DNA from 2 places in the Paenibacillus kyungheensis genome. Region 2 is predicted to be linked to the other one. Evidence: a T-box and tRNA genes for the amino acid it is inferred to sense, from the RefSeq annotation. Region 2 holds a T-box; the other holds one or more tRNA genes.
What was found. The T-box of region 2 lies ahead of PQ456_RS17230 (valine--tRNA ligase). A T-box ahead of a tRNA ligase gene usually reads a tRNA of that ligase, here a tRNA-Val.
Positions count from the first base shown of each region.

Region 1 (8,622 bases), 1.4 Mb from region 2:
GCAAGGCATTAGGTCCCTCTTTTACAGGAAAACGCTCGGTCTTTCTCATCGATCGACCGTATCGCCAAGCACCAATTCATACAAATCACTCATCGTATGCAAAATATACTGTGGATGATACTTGGATAGTTCTTCTTCCCCTTTAAGAGACCAAGCTACAGCCGCTGACATAACACCTGCTGCGGATGCAGCCTGCAAATCGGCAGGACTATCGCCCACCATCAATGTATGCTCAGGAGACGAACCAAGAGCTTCCATAGCACGTTCAATCGGTTGCGGATGAGGTTTGGTATGCTCAACATCATCCTGCGTAATAATCACTTCCATAAATTGATCCAATTGAAACATTTCCAGCACTTTGAGTGTATTCGGACGAATTTTAGTCGTCACGACTCCCAGCTTAATACCTTCTGCTTGGAGACGTGTTAACACTTCGGTGACTTCTGGAAAAGGAGCCACCATCGTATCGTGATGAATCGCACTATATTCACGATAAGCCGTAACATAAGAAGTCACATCATCGACACCTGAAAAAGCACGAAGTTGCTGCTCCAACGTTAATCCCATATGCGGAATAATCTGCTCTCTCGTCAATGGAGCTAACCCATTACTTTCCAATGTGTTAATAAATGAAGCAATAATCAATTCATTGGTATCTACAATCGTTCCATCCAAATCCAATAAAACCGTATCAATCATAAATTCACTACTCCTTGCGTTCATTGTGAATCGTATCTTCTTTTTTCAGATCATGTCTATCTTTAGAAGAAGATGACGAATCTACTGTTGGCACTGAAGAAGATCCTGTAGTGGTATCATGATCAGTAACCAATTCATGTTGTGCCACTTTGGATGACACAATTGGATCGCTATAATGTTCATTAGCTAGACCAGCACGACGACGAATAATCATCAATAGAATAGCGGCTACAATCAACACAAGCGACAATAACTGTGATACTCGAATATTTCCGTATCCAGGTTCGATCGCTCCTTGTTGGAAGCCAAACCATGTCATAGGAGTCCACAGACCATTTACTATAGCTACCAACCATTGCGGGCCTTCAAAGGTAAGACTATCTGTACGAAGTGCTTCAATAAAGAAACGCCCGATACCATACCAGATAAGATAAGAGAAGAAAATTTCTCCACTACGCACAAATGCACGACGACGTAATACACATAGTACAATTACACCAACCAGATTCCATAGCGATTCATACAAAAATGTAGGATGATGGAATACACCATTAACATTCATTTGATTCACAATAAAATCAGGTAAATGCAAATTACTTCTTAAAAAAGATTCTTCGACAGGTCCGCCATAAGCTTCCTGATTGACAAAATTCCCCCAACGTCCGATCGCTTGTCCAACAAGCAAATAAGGCGCACACAAATCCATAATTCGCCAGAAGCTATATCCTTTTTTACGCGTATAAATAATCGCACAAATCACAGAACCTATTAATGCACCATATATAGCAATACCGCCATTCCAAATTTTAAAGACATCCCATAAGTTATCTCTATAATCAGGCCAACGGAAAGCAACATAATAAATACGTGCAGCAATAATAGCGGAAGGAACACCGAACAACACTAGATCCATAAAAAACTCTTGTGGAATCCCGAATCGACGTCCTTCGCGAATTAATAGTAATAACCCGACTAATGCGCCAGTACCCAAAATCAATCCATACCAATGCACCTGAAGCGCTCCGATCGAGAAAGCAATCGGGTTAATTAATGATGTCCCCATACAGCACTCTCCTTAATCCAGTTCGTCGAGATCTTCAGCAATCGTCTCTGTTAATTTATGAGTAAATTGCAATGCTGCATTATAACCCATACGTTTTAAGCGGAAATTCATGGCTGCCACTTCAATAATAACAGCTAGATTTCGTCCTGGACGAACTGGAATCGTAACTAGAGGTACATCTGTATCAATGATACGAGTTGTTTCTTCATCCAATCCGATACGGTCATACTGCTTGTCTTGTTGCCATGCTTCTAGACGTACAACCAAAGTAATTCGTTTGTTGTTACGAATTGCACCCGCACCGAACAATGTCATTACATTGATAATACCGACTCCGCGAATTTCAAGTAAATGACGAATCAATTCAGGAGCCGTACCATGCAGTTGATTATCCGAAGTTTGGCGGATTTCTACCGCATCATCGGCAATCAATCGATGCCCACGTTTTACTAACTCAAGAGCAGTTTCACTTTTACCGATACCGCTACTACCTGTAATTAGCATCCCTACACCATAAAGGTCTACCAATACGCCATGAATTGTCGCAGTTGGTGCTAATTTTTTCTCCAAAAAGCCTGTAATCCGGCTTGATAAAATAGTCGTCGCCAGATTGCTACGAAGTACCGGAACATTATGCTCTTCGCTACTTTCAATTAACTCCTCAGGTACTTCAAGTCCACGTGTAATCACAAGACAAGGCGTCTCATCATTACAAAGACGCTTCATACGATCTGCTTTTTCTTCATGCGTAAGCATTTTAAAAAACGCAAGCTCGGTTCTACCCAGAATCTGTACACGTTCTGTAGGATAATATTCAAAATATCCTGCCATTTCTAATCCAGGTCGATTCAGATCATCTACAGTAATTTTTCGTTTTAAACCAAGTCCTCCAGACACAACTTCAAGCTGGAACATTTGTACCAATTCTGAAACTTTCACATGTTTGGCCATTCTGTTCTTCCTTTCTCTAAGTAGGTTGCTGATTCTGTATTGTGTATTCTATGTGATTCATCATCTAAAGCCAAACGATCATCGCCAAAAAGATAGATTTTTCACAAACCTGACTTTTCCGCACTGTACATAATATGTCCAATGTACTCATCGTAATAGAAAATGCTAGTTAAATCAATTATATTGGCATATTCGCTTACCATTGTACCGATTATTTCAAAGCTTCGCTATGAGATACGTCCATTTATTAATATGCACATTTTATCATAAAAAAAGACTTACCTTTCTGATCGAAACCAGAATAAGTAAGTCTTTTATCAAATGTTCTATCCGAACTCTGTTACGTTACCTTTAATAACGAATTAAGAAGGATCTGTGTAGAACAAGTTATCTTGAGATTCTGTATCAAAAATATGAACTTTGTTCATATCAATTGCCATCGTTGCTGTAGCGTTATCACGAGTAGTGGAACGTCCATCAACACGAGCAACAACAGTGTCTGTACCTACACCGCTCAAGTATAGCAACATTTCATGACCCAAGTTCTCAGATACATCTACTTTAGCAGTAAAAGCAGTAGCTGGAGAAGCTTCTAAGAATACAGGCTCTTCATGAATATCTTCTGGACGAACACCCAGAATCACTTCTTTACCTGTGAATCCTTGGTCTTTCAAGATTTGCGCTTTACCACCAGGGATAGCTAGTTCAACACCAGCAGCGCTGAATGTTAGACCGCCAGATTTTTCGGACAATGTACCACGGATAAAGTTCATTGTAGGAGAACCAATAAAGCCCGCTACGAACATGTTACGTGGGTGATTGTACAATTCTTCTGGAGAAGCAGCTTGTTGAATAATACCATCTTTCATAACAACGATACGGTCACCCATTGTCATTGCTTCGATCTGATCATGCGTTACATAGATAACAGTCGTTTGCAGACGTTTCGCTAGTTTAGTAATCTCAGCACGCATCTGACCACGAAGTTTAGCATCCAAGTTAGAAAGAGGCTCATCCATCAAGAAGACTTGAGGATCACGGACAATCGCACGTCCCAAAGCAACACGCTGACGTTGACCACCAGAAAGTGCTTTTGGTTTACGATCTAGCAAATGCTCGATATCGAGAATTTTAGCTGCTTCACGTACACGTTTTTCGATTTCTTCTTTTTTCACTTTACGCAATTTCAAACCAAACGCCATATTAGAATATACATCCATATGAGGGTACAACGCGTAAGATTGGAATACCATCGCGATATCGCGGTCTTTTGGAGCTACGTCGTTAACAACGCGATCGCCAATGTACAATTTACCTTCTGAAATTTCTTCCAGACCAGCGATCATACGAAGAGTTGTAGATTTACCACAACCAGAAGGTCCAACCAATACTAGGAACTCTTTATCCTTGATATCCAAATTAACGTCAATAACTGTTGCTTTATCAGAACCCGGATATTTTTTGAAAATGTGTTCTAAGCGTACGCCTGCCATAATAATAGCCTCCCTAGAATATGAATGTAATTTTTTAAGTACATAATAAATGAGCTTGTCAGCATATGGCAATTAACCATATGTCTTAATCAATTCGTAGTCTGATCTACAGTAATGAGTGAAATGTACAACATCATGTGGGACGTTCTACCTTTAGCTCAATCGTAAAATCAGCTATGAATTACGGCTGCGAAGGTGATCCAATCGCCTATGTAACCGATTTCTTTTTCTATTATTATCTTACCCTAATCGCGCGTAGACATCTATCGACAAACTATACAAAAAATTCGTCAGCTTTTTGTCACTTTATACAATAGTAGTGTTAACTTCATCAAAACAGCATCTTCAAACTTTCTAACATCCAATTCAGTTTCTTGTTTAATTTTGTCCAGACGATACAATAACGTATTCCGATGGATATATAATTGCTTCGCAGTCTCACTAACATTACAATCCATTTTGAAAAAGGTTTCTAACGTAGCTACCGTTTCTTCATCATCCAACATATCGGAATAACGATCAGCTCTAGCTACAAAATCAGCACGATCTTCATCAGGAATCCGATATAATAAACGTTCCAAAGACAATTCCCACGGAAGATGAATATGATCTTTCACATGAAATAATCTACCCAAAGCAACGGTTTCCTTCAATAAAGAGACTTCAGATAATAACTTTTCACTAGGAATAATAGGCTTAGACACTCCAATATGGAATATACCTACCCATTCGCTAGCAATCAATTCATATAACCCTAACGAAAATTCCATCAGTATATCTTCTTCTGTATCTTCTATCTCTACATTAGCATCCCGACTACTACTTTGCTTGAGATCAGAACTATCTTCAATCAATTCACGATTCGTCAGAATAAACCACTCATTTTCAGATAATGGCAATAACAGTACTTCTCCACCAAAATAGCTATATAGCAACTTTTCTAACTCTTTGGTTGCTAATGTTCCTGTTTGTACACTATCAGCTACCAGTAGAAACGGAATCATCGAGCTGGTTAATCTTTCTTTCAAAAGGTATCCATTAGGAATACTCGCTTTTGACTGTCCGCTATCTAGTTGTTCCATCATCCAGGTACTTAACTCTTGTATCCCTTGTTCACGAATAGACAACGAAGAAGCATGATTTCCTATAGCCATAGACGCTGTAAAAGCAGGCAACAATAACTCTAACAACGATTTAAGCTTGCCTATGACTTGTTGATGATCACTATCTAGTAACTCTTGCGAAAGACTCGAATTACTTGGAGAAATAGCTTTCGGTTGAATCTGCCATAATGTGACTACAGTAAGATCCTGCTTCACAGCGATCCATCCACTTTCTTCTAGACCTGCTTGATACGTATCCGATGCCCAATCTTTCAAAGCCACAGACTGTTCTTCAATACGGTAATCTATGATTGATTCAATATGTTCTTTTAATGTACTCCAATGCATATCATAAATTCCTTCCATAGCTAGAATCGTACACTGATGGCTACCCTACACTATTAATCAGAAATAAATAAAATAAGACTACTCCCTCAAATTATACAAAAAAGCAGACAAAACAAAAAGCACCTTGCTTAATAGCAAGATGCTTTTTCATATGATGAGTCATGAAGGGCTCGAACCTTCGACACCCTGATTAAAAGTCAGGTGCTCTACCGACTGAGCTAATGACTCATATTAAGTTTAACGTAAATAAAACTGGTGGAGGCTGATGGATTCGAACCACCGAACTCGGAGAGAACAGATTTACAGTCTGCTGCGTTTGGCCACTTCGCTAAGCCTCCATAATGAACAAAAAAATGGTGGCTCGGGACGGAATCGAACCGCCGACACGAGGATTTTCAGTCCTCTGCTCTACCGACTGAGCTACCGAGCCATACTGTATTCATTACATTTTATTTAATTAAAAAAATGGCGGAACCGACGGGATTTGAACCCGCGATCTCCTGCGTGACAGGCAGGCATGTTAACCCCTACACCACGGTTCCAGGGTTATAATACATAGAAATAAAAATGGTGCCGGCGAGAGGATTTGAACCCCCGACCTACTGATTACAAGTCAGTTGCTCTACCAACTGAGCTACACCGGCATATGGTGGTGGAGATTGACGGGATCGAACCGCCGACCCTCTGCTTGTAAGGCAGATGCTCTCCCAGCTGAGCTAAATCTCCAGGATATGTATGGTAGCGGCGAAGGGAATCGAACCCCCGACCTCACGGGTATGAACCGTACGCTCTAGCCAGCTGAGCTACACCGCCACATTTAAAAACCAATCGTCATGAATTGCTATCCACTAAAAATTTATAAATAAGTTCTAGTGGCGGAGAGAGAGGGATTCGAACCCTCGCACCGCTAACGCAGTCTAACCCCTTAGCAGAGGGTCCCCTTATAGCCACTTGGGTATCTCTCCAATATTAAATCATATACAGACAGGTTAGTTGCTCCCTGAAAACTGAATCCGAAAACGAAAACATCGCGTGTTAGCTTATTGGATAAGCCCTCGACCGATTAGTATTGGTCAGCTCCATGCCTTGCGGCACTTCCACCCCCAACCTATCAACCTCGTCGTCTACAAGGGGTCTTACATACTGGGAAATCTCATCTTGAGGGGGGCTTCACGCTTAGATGCTTTCAGCGCTTATCCCTTCCGCACGTAGCTACCCAGCGATGCTCCTGGCGGAACAACTGGTACACCAGCGGTGCGTCCATCCCGGTCCTCTCGTACTAAGGACAGCTCCTCTCAAATTTCCTACGCCCACGACAGATAGGGACCGAACTGTCTCACGACGTTCTGAACCCAGCTCGCGTACCGCTTTAATGGGCGAACAGCCCAACCCTTGGGACCTACTTCAGCCCCAGGATGCGATGAGCCGACATCGAGGTGCCAAACCTCCCCGTCGATGTGGACTCTTGGGGGAGATAAGCCTGTTATCCCCAGGGTAGCTTTTATCCGTTGAGCGATGGCCCTTCCATGCGGTACCACCGGATCACTAAGCCCGACTTTCGTCCCTGCTCGACGTGTCTGTCTCGCAGTCAAGCTCCCTTATGCCTTTACACTCTTCGAATGATTTCCAACCATTCTGAGGGAACCTTAGGGCGCCTCCGTTACACTTTAGGAGGCGACCGCCCCAGTCAAACTGCCCACCTGACACGGTCCCTGTACCGGATCACGGTACGAGGTTAGAACTCAAATGCGATCAGGGTGGTATCCCAACGGCGCCTCAACCGAAGCTTGCGCTCCGATGTCTACGGCTCCCACCTATCCTGTACAAATCGCACCCCAGTTCAATATCAAGTTGCAGTAAAGCTCCATGGGGTCTTTCCGTCTTGTCGCGGGTAACCTGCATCTTCACAGGTATTAAAATTTCACCGGATCTCTCGTTGAGACAGCGCCCAAATCGTTACGCCATTCGTGCGGGTCAGAATTTACCTGACAAGGAATTTCGCTACCTTAGGACCGTTATAGTTACGGCCGCCGTTTACTGGGGCTTCGGTTCATAGCTTCGCTTGCGCTAACCACTCCCCTTAACCTTCCAGCACCGGGCAGGCGTCAGCCCGTATACTTCGCCTTGCGGCTTCGCACAGACCTGTGTTTTTGCTAAACAGTCGCTTGGGCCTTTTCACTGCGGCCCCCTCGTGCTATTCACACTACCGGGGCACCCCTTCTCCCGAAGTTACGGGGTCATTTTGCCGAGTTCCTTAACGAGAGTTCTTCCGCGCGCCTTAGAATTCTCTTCTCACCCACCTGTGTCGGTTTACGGTACGGGCACCTGCTTCCTGGCTAGAGACTTTTCTTGGCAGTGTGAAATCATGACCTTCGCTACTGTAATTTTCGCTCCTCATCACAGCCTGGCCTTGGGGTATGCGGATTTGCCTACATACCAGCCTCACTGCTTGAACGGACATCCATCAGTCCGCGTCACTATCCTCCTGCGTCATCCCATTGCTCATAACGGCTTTCGGTGGTACAGGAATTTCAACCTGTTGTCCGTCGACTACGCCTTTCGGCCTCGCCTTAGGTCCCGACTTACCCTGAGAGGACGAGCCTTCCTCAGGAATCCTTGGGTTTTCGGCGGATCAGATTCTCACTGATCTTTTCGTTACTCATACCGGCATTCTCACTTGAATGAGGTCCAGCGCTCCTTGCGGTACACCTTCAATCTTCATTCAACGCTCCCCTACCCCTGATACAAAGTATCAAGCCATAGCTTCGGTGGTGTGTTTAGCCCCGTTACATTTTCGGCGCAAAGTCACTCGACCAGTGAGCTATTACGCACTCTTTCAATGGTGGCTGCTTCTAAGCCAACATCCTGGTTGTCTGTGCAACTTCACATCCTTTCCCACTTAACACACACTTGGGGACCTTAGCTGATGGTCTGGGCTGTTTCCCTTTCGACAATGGATCTTAGC
Region 1 is NZ_CP117416.1:127,830-136,451, reverse strand. Features, by position in the region: gene PQ456_RS00610 (acyltransferase) at 1-49, opposite strand, end outside; gene ppaX (pyrophosphatase PpaX) at 46-699, opposite strand; gene lgt (prolipoprotein diacylglyceryl transferase) at 707-1,762, opposite strand; gene hprK (HPr(Ser) kinase/phosphatase) at 1,775-2,713, opposite strand; gene PQ456_RS00590 (ABC transporter ATP-binding protein) at 3,076-4,206, opposite strand; gene PQ456_RS00585 (PucR family transcriptional regulator) at 4,497-5,657, opposite strand; tRNA gene PQ456_RS00580 (tRNA-Lys) at 5,813-5,885, opposite strand; tRNA gene PQ456_RS00575 (tRNA-Tyr) at 5,911-5,995, opposite strand; tRNA gene PQ456_RS00570 (tRNA-Phe) at 6,012-6,087, opposite strand; tRNA gene PQ456_RS00565 (tRNA-Asp) at 6,124-6,199, opposite strand; tRNA gene PQ456_RS00560 (tRNA-Thr) at 6,226-6,301, opposite strand; tRNA gene PQ456_RS00555 (tRNA-Val) at 6,308-6,383, opposite strand; tRNA gene PQ456_RS00550 (tRNA-Met) at 6,394-6,470, opposite strand; tRNA gene PQ456_RS00545 (tRNA-Ser) at 6,531-6,622, opposite strand; rRNA gene PQ456_RS00540 (23S ribosomal RNA) at 6,701-8,622, opposite strand, start outside.
Region 1: it has a tRNA-Val gene. The T-box ahead of PQ456_RS17230 (valine--tRNA ligase) is inferred to sense a tRNA for this amino acid. The anticodon was not compared.

Region 2 (8,622 bases):
GAAGGTTCATATCATGGACATTCCGATAGTCTGCTGATCAAAGCAGGTTCAGGTGTCGCTACATTAGGTTTACCTGATAGTCCGGGTGTTCCTGAATCAGTAGCAACCAATACGATTACAGTTCCTTACAATGATCTGGAATCTCTAAAGTTAGCGTTTGAACGTTTTGGAGAAGAGATTGCTTGTATTATTGTAGAGCCTGTTGCTGGAAATATGGGAGTGGTTCCACCACAACCGGGATTTTTACAGGGATTACGTGATATTACGACTCAATATGGTAGTTTGCTTATTTTTGATGAAGTGATGACAGGTTTCCGTGTTGATTTGAATTGTGCACAAGGACGTTACGGTGTTACACCTGATTTGACATGTCTGGGTAAAGTCATCGGTGGTGGATTGCCTGTAGGTGCTTATGGTGGTAAACGTGAAATTATGGAGCAAGTAGCGCCAACAGGCCCTATTTATCAAGCAGGAACATTGAGTGGTAATCCACTGGCTATGGCGGCAGGGTATACTACACTTAGTCTTTTAACTCCAGCAGTTTATGAGCGTTTGGAGACAATTTCTGCTCGTTTGCAAGCAGGATTTGAAAAGAATGCGGCTGAGTTTGGGATTCCATTGACTGTCAATCGTGTAGGATCGATGGTATGTCCATTCTTTACAGCAGGGCCGGTAACAGATTATGATTCTGCCAAAGCTAGCGATATGGATATGTTCAAGCGTTACTTTGGAGCCATGTTAGATCGCGGAATCAGTGTAGCTCCGTCTCCATTTGAAGGTATGTTTGTATCGGGTGTTCATAGTGATGAAGATATTGAACAGACGCTTGCAGCTCATTATGAAGTGATGAAGTCTTTGCAATCATGATGAATGTATCCGATCCTAAGCCATCTTCTATTCTGGCTCAGTGTTCTATAAGAGATGGAGAATGGTTACAAATTACACCGAATAATGATCTTCTACAGGCAGAAGGCAATGCCAGACACAAAGCGGTGATGCAGTGGTTAGAACAAGTATCGGTTCCGGTGAAATTAATCGGTCGACTGCATTCCAAAGGTGAAGTGAAAATAGACGGAGAGCATATTCGGCTTCGTCTGTTTCCACCGATGGATTATGGGTTTGATCCTCGTCCACATGATCGCGCGAAAGTGCTCTATGAAGATGATTATGTTCTGGTGATGCATAAGCCATCAGGTATGAATGTTCATCCTTCGGAAGCATCTGATTCAACGATTACATTAGCCAATGTAGTAGCCGATCATTATCAACAAACAGATCAGAAGTATGCTGTTCGTCATGTGCATCGTCTGGATGAAGATACAACAGGCCCTGTTTTATATGCCAAAAATGAATTTGCTTTATCCAAATTAGATGAGCAAATGCGTTCTAAAACGATTGATCGTAAATATATAGCTATTGTACAGGGCAAAGTAAGTGATCAATTAACTATCATAGATCAACCAATCGGCAAAGATCGCCATCACAAACAGCGTCGACGGGTGTCTCCGACAGGGCAAGAAGCGATTACTCATATTGAGAAATTATACAGTTCAGCCAGAGCGAGTCTTGTGCGGTTAACACTAGAAACAGGGCGCACTCATCAAATTCGTGTGCATATGAGTGATGTCGGTCATACGCTTATCGGGGATGTTCTTTATGGAGGTAGTCAAGAATTTTATCGTCAGGCACTTCATGGAGAACAATTAACATTTGAACATCCTTTTACAGAGGAAATAATGACTGTTAATGATCCTTTACCAGAGGATATGATCGAATTATTGGATCAATCAGGCATACCTCGCCTTTAAGTCAGCTCTATGACAGGTTTTTTATTGACTTTGATAGGAGCAACGGGTATGATTTGGAGTAAATATTGATTTATTTATGATCTCAATAACCTTGAACGGGAATAGTAGATTATATCGTCCTCAAGAGAGTAGAACTGTTGCGCTGAAAGGTTCTATAGGATCCGGTAGATCGAAGTCGCCTGGGAGTTGTTTATTTGAATTTCAGTAAACCTATTAGATGGATACTGAATGTAGAATAAACCGGTAGCAGCCGTTATCTGCCTCGGAGTGTCGTTCATAGGCTTTTTTATGCATGGACGAAACAAAGGTGGTACCGCGAGAGCTAAGTCCTTTCGTCCTTTGAGACGAAGGGCTTTTTTTATTGAGAATTTTAGCAAAATGACTACGAATATGGGGGTATTTACTATGGCAGATACGCATGAGAATCAAGCAACAACTTCAATGCCGACAACTTATGATCCTAAATCGGCAGAACGTAAATGGTATGACTATTGGATGGAAAATGATTTTTTCAAAGCAGGGCAACGTCCTGATGCGAAGCCATATACAATCGTTATTCCACCTCCTAACGTAACAGGTATGCTTCATATTGGACATGCACTTGATTTTACATTGCAAGATATTATGACTCGTACCAAACGGATGCAAGGGTTTGATGCGCTTTGGCTTCCAGGAGCAGATCATGCAGGGATTGCAACACAGACCAAAGTAGAGCAAAATCTGCGTGCAGAAGGTATCACTCGTCATGATTTGGGACGTGAGAAGTTTGTAGAAAAAGTGTGGGAATGGAAAGACAAATACGCAGCTAACATTCATGAGCAATGGGCGAAAATGGGCTTTTCTCTTGATTATTCACGCGAACGTTTTACATTGGATGAAGGTTTATCCAAAGCGGTTCGTGAAGTATTTGTAAAGCTATACAACAAAGGTCTCATTTATCGTGGTAAATACATTATTAACTGGGACCCTGAAGCACGTACAGCTTTATCAGATATTGAAGTAGAATACAAAGAAGTGAACGGACATCTGTATCATTTACAATACCCGCTTCAAGATGGTAGCGGACATATTGTGGTAGCAACGACTCGCCCGGAGACAATGCTTGGTGATACAGCGGTAGCCGTTCATCCCAAAGACGAACGTTACAAAGATATGATTGGTAAAATGCTAGTATTACCAATTACCGGACGTGAAATTCCGATTATTGCTGATGATTATGTTGACCGTGAATTCGGTAGTGGCGCTGTAAAAATCACTCCTGCTCATGATCCGAATGACTTTGAAATGGGGCATCGTCATGATCTGCCTCAGATCGTAGTAATGGATGAGACAGGCACGATGAATGAAAATGCAGCCCAATACCAAGGATTAGATCGTAGTGAATGTCGCAAACAGATCGTTAAAGATCTAGAAGCAGCAGGTGTTTTGATCAAAATCGAAGATCATGTACACCAAGTAGGACACAGCGAACGTACAGGCGCAGTAGTTGAACCGTATTTGTCTACACAATGGTTTGTAAAAATGAAACCACTTGCTGATGTTGCGATTAAAGCGCAAAAAGAAGGCGAAGGCGTTAACTTTGTACCGGATCGTTTTGAAAAAACGTATTTGAACTGGATCGAAAATGTACGTGACTGGTGTATCTCCCGTCAATTATGGTGGGGACATCGTATTCCAGCATGGCATTGTGAAGAAACAGGCGAGATTATTGTAGCAACAGAAGATCCAAGTCATTTGCCTGAACATGCAGGTAAAACTTTGCGTCAAGATGAAGATGTATTGGATACATGGTTCAGTTCTGCATTATGGCCGTTCTCTACACTTGGCTGGCCGGATGAAACAGAAGATTTGAAACGTTATTATCCTACCGATTTACTTGTAACTGGATACGATATTATCTATTTCTGGGTATCTCGTATGATCTTTACAGCACTTGAATTTACAGATCAAATTCCATTTAAAGACGTATTGATGCATGGTTTGGTACGGGCTGCGGATGGACAGAAAATGTCCAAGTCACTAGGTAACGGTATTGATCCACTTGAAGTGATTGAGCAATATGGTACAGATGCGATGCGTTATATGTTGTCTACAAGTAGTACACCAGGACAAGATTTGCGTTTCCGTCTGGAGCGTGTAGAACAAGCACGTAACTTTGCAAATAAAATCTGGAATGCTTCCCGTTTTGTTTTGATGAATATGGAAGGCTTCCGTTATGAAGATATCGACTTGAGTGGTGATCTTAGCACAGCAGATCGCTGGATACTACATCGTATGAACGAAACAGCACGTGATATTACACGTCTAATCGATTCGTATGAATTTGGTGAAACAGGTCGCCTATTGTATAACTTTATCTGGGATGATCTATGTGATTGGTATATCGAAATTGCTAAGTTGTCACTATATGGTGAAGATGCAGTAGCGAAGAAAACAACGCAATCGGTATTAGCTTATGTGTTGGATCGTACATTGCGCATGATTCATCCATTTATGCCATTTATTTCAGAAGATATTTGGCAACATTTGCCGCATGAAGGCAATACGATTACACTTGCAGCTTGGCCTGAATTTGATCCAGCTTTAGAAAACAAAGCAGCGCAAGAAGAAATGAATTTGTTGATCGACTTGATTCGTGCTGTTCGTAATATTCGTGCAGAAGTGAATGTACCGATGAGCAAAAAAATCGAGTTGATGGTTAAAGCCAAAGACCAAAAAACATTGGATATTATTCAATCCAACGAAGGATATATTCGTCGCTTCAGCAACACTTCTGAGTATCAATCTGGATTGGATCTATCAGCACCGGATAAAGCGATGACAGCGATTATTACCGGCGCAGAGTTGTATTTACCACTTGCGGGTCTGCTTGATATCGGTCAGGAAATCGCTCGTCTGGAAAAAGAAGTAGCGACTTTAACTTCTGAAGTTGAACGTGTTGATAAAAAATTAGCTAATCAAGGCTTTGTAGCTAAAGCACCTGCTAAAGTGATTGAAGAAGAACGTGCTAAACAAGCTGATTATTCGGAAAAACGTGAAAAAGTTCTTGCCCGAATCGCAGAATTGAAAGGGTAAGGTGAACAGGATGGAACATGGAACATCAGAGGGGCATCAAGCCCCTTTTCACACTTATGAGCAAGCTGTTGAATGGATAAATAGTCTGATTCCTTTTGGGATTCGTCCGGGGTTATCTCGTATTGAAGGTCTGATGGAGTTATTGAGTAACCCGCATCGTAAGCTTAAATTTGTACATGTTGCAGGGACGAATGGTAAAGGAAGCACGTGTGCTTTTTTAACAAGTGTTTTGATACAGTGCGGCTATGATGTCGGTACATTTACATCGCCGTATATCACCAAATTCACCAATCGTTTTCAATATAACGGTATAGATATTCCAGAAGAGACATTGTGTCGCTTAGCTAATCGTCTATATCCTTTAGTGGAGCAAATGGCAACAACAGATTTGGGATCACCAACGATGTTTGAAGTATCAACAGCACTTGCCATTTTGTACTTTGCTGAAGAATGTTATCCTGATGTGGTGATCTGGGAAACAGGTCTTGGTGGACGAATGGATGTAACCAATATTGTTCATCCGATATTGTCGGTCATTACAAATGTAGGCTATGATCACACTGATATTCTAGGAGATACATTAGAGCAGATTGCTAGTGAAAAAGCCGGTATTATCAAGCCGGGCGTACCTGTAGTGAGCAGTGTAGATCAACCGGAAGTGATCGAAGTGCTTCGTGCTAAAGCAGCAGCTTGCAAATCAACGCTTTATTTAGCAGGTGAACAATACACAGCAGAACGTCGATCTGGCGATGAAGCTGAGCAAACGTTCCGTTACAAAGGTCTTTTTCGTGAAATCGATATTACGATCTCTATGCAAGGAGAACATCAATGTACCAATGCAGGTGTAGCGATGATGGCGTTAGAAGTACTGCGTCAATATTCAGCTTTTGTATTGGATGATGAGCTGTTGCTGAAGGGATTTAGACATACTTTTTGGGCAGGACGCTTAGAGAAGATGCCTGGCGAGCCAACGATTGTACTGGATGGAGCACATAATCCTGAAGGAGCAGCAATGCTTGTCAAAAGTATACCGCAGACTTATCATTACAAGAAGCTTCATATGCTTGTCGGCATGTTAGAAAACAAGCATCATGAACCTGTATTTAGACATCTATTATCAATTGCAGATACAATTATTTTGACAGAACCCGATTTTCGACGCAAAATGGATGCAGATCAATTGGCACAATTAGTGATCAGATTACAACAAGAAATGAACAGAACAGAAGTCAATGTTATAGTGGAGCGTGACTGGCGGCAAGGTATTCAGTTGCTTCAATCACGAACAGAACGGGAAGATCTAGGGGTCGTAACCGGAACACTGTATTTAATTTCGGATGTAAGAGCGACTCTTTTGCATCAAACCGATTCTGAAAAGGGCTGGTGAGTCAGATGAATAAGACAGAACATGTACATTTTATCGGGATTGGTGGGTACGGTATGAGTGCCATCGCCCGTGTTATGCTTGAAATGGGATACAAAGTAACAGGTTCCGATATGGCAATGAGCGCGTTAGCAGCGAAATTGCAACAAAAAGGAGCAGTCATTCATATAGGTCATGCGACAGAACAAGTTCATGGTGCTGATCTGGTAGTCTATTCTACTGCACTATCTGATGACAATGCAGAATGGGTAGAAGCGAAGCGTCTTGATATTCCAGTGATTCATCGTTCTGAAATGTTAGCAAGATTGCTTAATGAACGTAAAGGTGTAGCTGTAGCAGGTGCTCATGGCAAAACAACTACTTCTTCAATGATTGCACTGGTGATGGAAGAATGTGATACCGATCCAACGTATATTATCGGTGGAGAAATCGTTAATCTGGGTACCAACGCCAAAGCAGGTAAAGGCGACTATGTAGTTGCAGAAGCCGATGAAAGTGACGGTACTTTTTTACAATATCATCCTGCTATCGCTGTAGTAACTAATATTGAAGCCGATCATCTTGAAAATTATGATGGTGACTTTGCTAATCTCAAAGCAGCCTACGTGCAATTTTTAAGTCAATTACAAGCGGGTGGTAAAGCTATCGTTTGTGGTGATGATGAAAATATTCGCGAAATTATACCGAATATCGAAGGCACAACGATAACTTACGGTGTAGAAACGCAAAATGATTATACAGCGACAGATATTCAACCCGGTGATCGTAAAATTTCCTTTACTATGCAATATCAAGGAGCAGATTTGGGTCGGATTGAATTATCTGTGCCAGGACTGCATAATGTATATAATGCGATGGCAACTGTAATTTCTTGTTTGGAAGCAGGAATTTCATTTACAGCGATTGCAGCAGCGATCGTTCAATTCCATGGCGCCAAGCGTCGTTTTCAAGTGGTCGGTGATGCTAGAGACATTTTGATCGTCGATGATTATGCTCATCATCCTACTGAAATCGAAGCGACGATTGTGGCAGCTCAAGCAACAGGCAAACGTGTGATTGCTGTTTTCCAACCGCAACGTTATTCACGCACCTTCTTTTTGTTAGATGCTTTTAGCCGTGCTTTTACAGGAGCTGACGAAGTGATTATTGCTGATATCTATTCACCAGCAGGAGAAAAGCAGATTGAAGGTATTAACTCTGCACGTCTGGTTGAACTGATTAAGCAAAATAGTAATGCGGGTGCGCGTTATATCGCACAAAAAGAAGATATTATTGCAGACTTATCTACTCGTATTCAACCCGGCGATCTTGTTATCACTATGGGTGCAGGCGATATATGGAAAGTCGCAGAAGCACTTGCTGCTGATTTGCAAGCCACGGAGAAAATAGAGTAATGTGATAAAAAAGGCTGTCTCCGGACAGTCTTTTTAACTGGAATAATAACAAAATGTTTGCGAAATGAAGGCGATAAGTTACAAAAAATTGTTACTTTCATTTTTGTTTGTATTGATGTGGGAATAAACGTATAATGATGAAGTGTCAAATTAAAGGCAGGAGAAATAAGAATGAAAAAGAATGCAGGTATGCTTATTTTATTTTTATTGCTAGGCTGGTTTATTGGCACATGGGTAGCCACTTTACTTGAACCTGTAGCGATGGTATCTTTTCTCACGCGATCGACAACGATTGATTGGGAGCCTAGCGCTAATTTAGACATGATTCGTTATCATCTCGAGATTCATTTCAAAGTGAGTCTACTTAGTTTGATCGGTATTGTTGCTAGTATTTGGGCATATCGCAAACTGTAAAGAACCAATCTGACTTTTAACACAAAGGAGAGGACCTTTCGATGAACAGAGAATCAACACGCCGTCTCATTTTGGCGTCCGCTTCTCCAAGGAGAAAGGAATTAATGACCTCTTTACAACTGGAATTTGAAGTGTTACCCAGTGATACAGACGAATCGGTGCCTGAAGACTGGTCACCAGAGCAAGTCGTCAAAGAGCTTGCACTGCGCAAAGCTACTGCTGTTCAACATCATTATACAACCGAGGTAGCAGATAGCATTATTATAGGCAGCGATACAATCGTTGTTTTGGATAAACGTATATTTGGTAAGCCTCGTGATTATGATGAAGCTGTAGCGATGTTAGATGCTTTGCAAGGAAGAAGTCATTATGTCTACACAAGTGTAGCTTGTATTGATACTTCTACTGGCGTAACTCGTGTGGAATACCGGCGAACTCTTGTACATATGAAGCCGCTCACCCCTTCCAAAATTCAATCATACGTACTTAGCGGTGAACCTGCTGACAAAGCTGGAGCTTATGCTATTCAAGGTCTAGGTTCGACGTT
Region 2 is NZ_CP117416.1:4,018,406-4,027,027, reverse strand. Features, by position in the region: gene hemL (glutamate-1-semialdehyde 2,1-aminomutase) at 1-867, shown strand, start outside; gene PQ456_RS17235 (RluA family pseudouridine synthase) at 864-1,808, shown strand; T-box leader at 1,891-2,151, shown strand; gene PQ456_RS17230 (valine--tRNA ligase) at 2,214-4,883, shown strand; gene PQ456_RS17225 (bifunctional folylpolyglutamate synthase/dihydrofolate synthase) at 4,894-6,270, shown strand; gene murC (UDP-N-acetylmuramate--L-alanine ligase) at 6,276-7,661, shown strand; gene PQ456_RS17215 (DUF4321 domain-containing protein) at 7,833-8,075, shown strand; gene PQ456_RS17210 (Maf family protein) at 8,117-8,622, shown strand, end outside.